Regions from separate parts of the Aquabacterium olei genome, predicted to be linked through region 2. Evidence: predicted binding sites of a transcription regulator. Region 2 holds the regulator's gene; the other holds the start of a gene.
What was found. Region 2 encodes FNR, which switches genes on or off when oxygen is low (the NO sensors DNR and NnrR bind a similar motif). Its sites were predicted from a motif close to TTGATNNNNATCAA; they were not measured.
Positions count from the first base shown of each region.

Region 1: DEH84_RS17095 (OmpW/AlkL family protein) is a predicted target of FNR. The motif match lies at 820-833, and genes of this name have one in related genera.

Region 1 covers NZ_CP029210.1:3,821,456-3,823,653, reverse strand. The annotation lists gene metF (methylenetetrahydrofolate reductase [NAD(P)H]) at 1-704, shown strand, start outside; gene DEH84_RS17095 (OmpW/AlkL family protein) at 918-1,556, shown strand; gene DEH84_RS17090 (PEP-CTERM sorting domain-containing protein) at 1,801-2,198, shown strand, end outside.
Region 2 covers NZ_CP029210.1:1,460,944-1,463,141, reverse strand. The annotation lists gene hemN (oxygen-independent coproporphyrinogen III oxidase) at 1-516, opposite strand, end outside; gene fnr (fumarate/nitrate reduction transcriptional regulator Fnr) at 723-1,439, shown strand; gene DEH84_RS06535 (hypothetical protein) at 1,517-1,807, opposite strand; gene DEH84_RS06530 (nitrogen fixation protein FixH) at 1,901-2,164, opposite strand; gene ccoG (cytochrome c oxidase accessory protein CcoG) at 2,188-2,198, opposite strand, start outside.

The sequences.
Region 1 (2,198 bases), 1.5 Mb from region 2:
CCCAGGACGGCACGCTGCAGACGGTGTGCGCCATCCTGCGTGAGGGCTTCGATGCCGCGCCGCACTTCTCGTGCATCGGCGCCAGCAAGGACGGCGTGCGCGCCCAGCTGCAGCAGTTCAAGGCCGAAGGCATCCGCCGCATCGTGGCGTTGCGAGGCGACCTGCCCAGCGGCTACGGCGGCTTCGGTGAGTTCCGCTATGCGTCCGACCTGGTGGCCTTCATCCGCGCCGAGACGGGCGACCACTTCCACATCGAAGTGGCCGCCTACCCCGAGATGCACCCGCAGGCCCGCAACCCGCAGGCCGACCTGAATGCCTACGTCACGAAGGTGAAGGCTGGGGCCAACGCCGCGCTCACCCAGTACTTCTACAACAGCGACGCCTACTTCCGCTTCGTGGACGAGGCGGCCGCGCTGGGCGCCGACATCCCGGTGATCCCCGGCATCATGCCGATCACCAACAGCAGCCAGTTGCTGCGGTTCTCGGACGCGTGCGGCGCCGAGATCCCGCGCTGGATCCGCAGCCGGCTCGAAGGCTTCGGCGACGACAAGGCCTCGATCCAGGCCTTCGGCCTCGATGTGGTGACGGACCTGTGCGACCAGCTGCGCTGTGCGGGCGTGCCGGGGCTGCACTTCTACACGATGAACCAGGCCGGCCCGGTCAAGGCCATCTGCGAGCGCCTGGGCCTCACGCCCTCCGCGTGAGTGCTGCTGCCGGGCGGTGTGTCGCCCGGCGTTGCGCGGACGCATCACCGATGTCTGATCTGACGCAAAGCACCCGGGGCGCTGCCCCTCGCGCGGCCCCGGCCCGGGTGGCGACTTGATGCAGCACAAGTCCGGGCGACGTTCCGCTTGCTGCAATGATGTCATGGAAAGCCCTCCGGCGATCCACAAGCCACTGAACAAGAAGGAACGACCATGAGCACCATCTTCACCCGCTCGAGCCTGATCGCCGCAGTTGCCCTGGCCTGCGCCGCCCTGACCCCCGCCGTCTCGCAAGCCGCTGCCGGTGACATCGTGGTGCGTGCCCGCGCGCTGTACCTGGAGCCGGCCAACGAAAGCACCGGCCCCATCGTCCCGGACAACGCCATCAAGGTGAACTCGAAGTACATCTGGGAAGTGGACGCTTCTTACTTCGTCACCAACAATCTTGCATTGGAACTGATCGCCACTTCGCCGCAGAAGCACACTGTTTACGCAGGTGATGCGAAGCTCGGCACCCTGCGCCACTTGCCTCCTACGCTCACGCTGCAATACCACTTCGCGCCTGACCATCCCACCGTGCGCCCCTACATCGGCGCGGGCGTGAACTACACGCGCTTCTCGGCAGTGAAGCTGACTTACCCGGACGGCAACGCTCTCAAGCTGGAAGAGAGCAGCTGGGGGACGGCCTTCCAGATCGGTGCTGACTTCCCGATCACCAAGGAACTCGCGCTTAACGTGGACTTTAAGAAGATCGATATCCGCGCCGATGTGACCCACCCGGTTGCTGGCAAGGCCGCCACCGTGAAGGTTGACCCGATCGTCTTCGGCATCGGCCTCGGCTACCGCTTCTGATGGCGCTGCACCGGCCCGGCCGGTGCGCCGCTTGAAACGGCCCCCGCAAGGGGGCTTTTTTGTGTGCGTCAGGAACGCAGGGGCGAAAGCGCGAGCAATCCTGGCCCAAGGCGCCCGGATGCTGCCCCACGCTTGGGGGGTGTTTAAGGGTCAACGATATGGGGTGGGGCGTGCGCCCGCTGCAGCATGGTTTCAACTGCCTTGTGGCAGTGCCAACCAACAACTGCAATCTAAGGTGATACACATGCACAGCACCCTGACCCGGCTCGCGCAAGCGGGCGTGGCGGTGGCGGCCCTGACGGCCGGCGCAGCCGTTCATGCGGCGGCCTTCACGGCGCCCACCCAGGCCGTTCTGACCCTCAGCTCCGACATCACGCAACTGCTGACCGGCGCGACCTTCTCGTCGGTCGGCGACGCCACGTACGATGCCAGCTCGAACAAGCTGAGCGAGGCGTTCACGGCCGTTTCCCTCAGCAGCCCCTCGGCGGCGGACTTTCTGGGCAACACCAGCGCCAGTTCGGGCTTCAACCTGAACTACAAGACCTCGGTGCTGAGCATCACCAACATCAGCTACAGCCAGGCGAGCAAGTCGCTCTCCGGCACGCTGGCGCTGGATGGCAGCGTCAAGTACACCGGGCAGCT
Region 2 (2,198 bases):
CGCCAGGCGCTTGAGTCGCGCGGCATCCACGGTGCGAGGGTCGACTTCGATGGCGTACTCGCCGCCCGGCACGAAACGGAAGGCGTCCTGCAGCATGGTGAGCAGGCCTTCCAGCTCGTCATCGCTGAGGAAGGTGGGGCTGCCGCCACCCAGGTGCAACTGCGACACGGCCTGACCGCGGCCAATCTGGTTGATCACCAATTGAACCTCGGAGCGAAGCGCTTCCAGGTACTCGGTGGCCCGACCATGGTGGCGCGTGATCACTTTGTTGCAGGCGCAGTAGTAGCAGACCGACTCGCAGAACGGGATGTGGACATACAGCGACAGCGGCACGGCACCGCCCGCCATGGCCCCCGCCCCTTCGCTGCGCTGGACGAGCGCCTGGCGGTGCTGGGTCGGCCCGAAGGCCTCCACAAACCGATCGGCCGTCGGGTACGAGGTGTAGCGTGGTCCGGACACGTCAAGTCGAGTCAGCACCTCGCTCGAGATGATGGGGGCGGGTTGAATGGTTATCATGGCCTGGTCGCTCATATACGGAGTCTGTGCCAAACTGGCAGTGCTGCGGGTTGATCTGCCTCAACCTCGAGTCCGGGGATCGGGCAACAATCAGGAAGACCTTGAGGTTCCTCATGTTGAATAACACCATCCCCGTCCTGGACCAGAGCAACACCGACGCATGCCGCTCTTCGAGCAAGGGCTCCACCAACGGTTCGTCGTGTGCAATGAAATACGAAGCATTCAAAGTTGCCTGCTCCAGCTGCAATCTGCGTGAGCTGTGCCTCCCTGTGGGGCTCAGCCAGCCGCAGCTGAGCCATCTGGACTCGCTCGTGGCCACGCGCAAGACCGTCAAGCGGGGCGACGCGTTGTTCCACACGGGCGATGCCTTCCGATCGGTCTATGCGGTGCGCACCGGCTTTTTCAAGACCCGCATCTCCTCCGAGGATGGGCGCGATCAGGTCACCGGCTTCCAGATGGCCGGCGAGTTGCTGGGCCTGGACGGTATCAGCACCGACCGCCATGCCTGTGACGCCATTGCGCTGGAAGATTCTCAGGTCTGCGTGATCCCGTATGCGCAGCTGGAAGACCTGTCGCGCGAGTTCTCGGATCTGCAGCACCAGTTCCACAAGATCATGAGCCGCGAAATCGTGCGTGACCACGGCGTCATGCTGCTGCTGGGCAGCATGCGCGCCGAAGAGCGGCTGGCCGCCTTCCTGCTCAACCTGACGCAGCGCCTGCATGCGCGTGGTTTTTCAGCCTCGGCGCTGGTGCTCCGCATGACGCGGGAAGAGATTGGCAGCTACTTGGGCCTCAAGCTCGAAACCGTGAGCCGCACGTTCTCGAAGTTTCAGGACGAAGGCCTGCTTGAGGTCAAGCAGCGCGACATCCGCATCACCGACGAAGCAGGCCTGCGCGCACTGGTCAACAGCGTGCGGTGCTGATTCCGCATCCCTGATGTGCCTTTGAATAAACCCGCCGCTGGCGGGTTTTTACTTTCGGCGGGGCGAAGCAGCAGAAGTCAGGGACGCGCTGCAGCGTGCCCATGGCGAGACCGCCGAACGCGCCGCTCGATCCGTCTGGCCCCGACCTCGTCATGGCGCATCAGCCAGTGCGACGCCGCCGTAGCCAGGGCAATCAAGGCCCAGAAGGCGAGGAACGTCAGGCTGTAGACGGTGTCGGCATCCGGATACCAGCTGCCGATCTGCAGCATGCCGGGATCCACCCAGGCAAACACCAGCATCTCCAGCAGCCCGGCGACCAAGAACGCGGGCCAGAGGATCTGGGCAGCGTGCAAGCTACGCTGTGTCATGCGGCACTCCTCTCACAGGAATAGGGACACGACCTGATGTTCCGCCAGTCGGGCGGGCTTGCCTGCGGGATTTACCCGCAGGCGGGGGCGCACTCAGCGCTCCGCGGGCTGGGTGCTGCCTTCAGCCGCATGGTTGCGCGCCTTCACCGCGGGCAACTCGTTCGTGGAAGACACCTGGCCTTTGGATGTGTCCAGCACCGGATCCACGTTCTTGACGGCGATGCCGACCGTGAACAAGGAGGCCACGACGACGGCCAGCGGCCCGCCGATCACCATCCACACGATCGGAAGCTTCCACCAGGGGGGCTGGGACACCGGCGCCGAAGGCTGCTCGGAGGCAAGGGCTTGTTCAGACATGAGGGTTCTCCGTGAAGGCCCGCTCAGCGCGGGA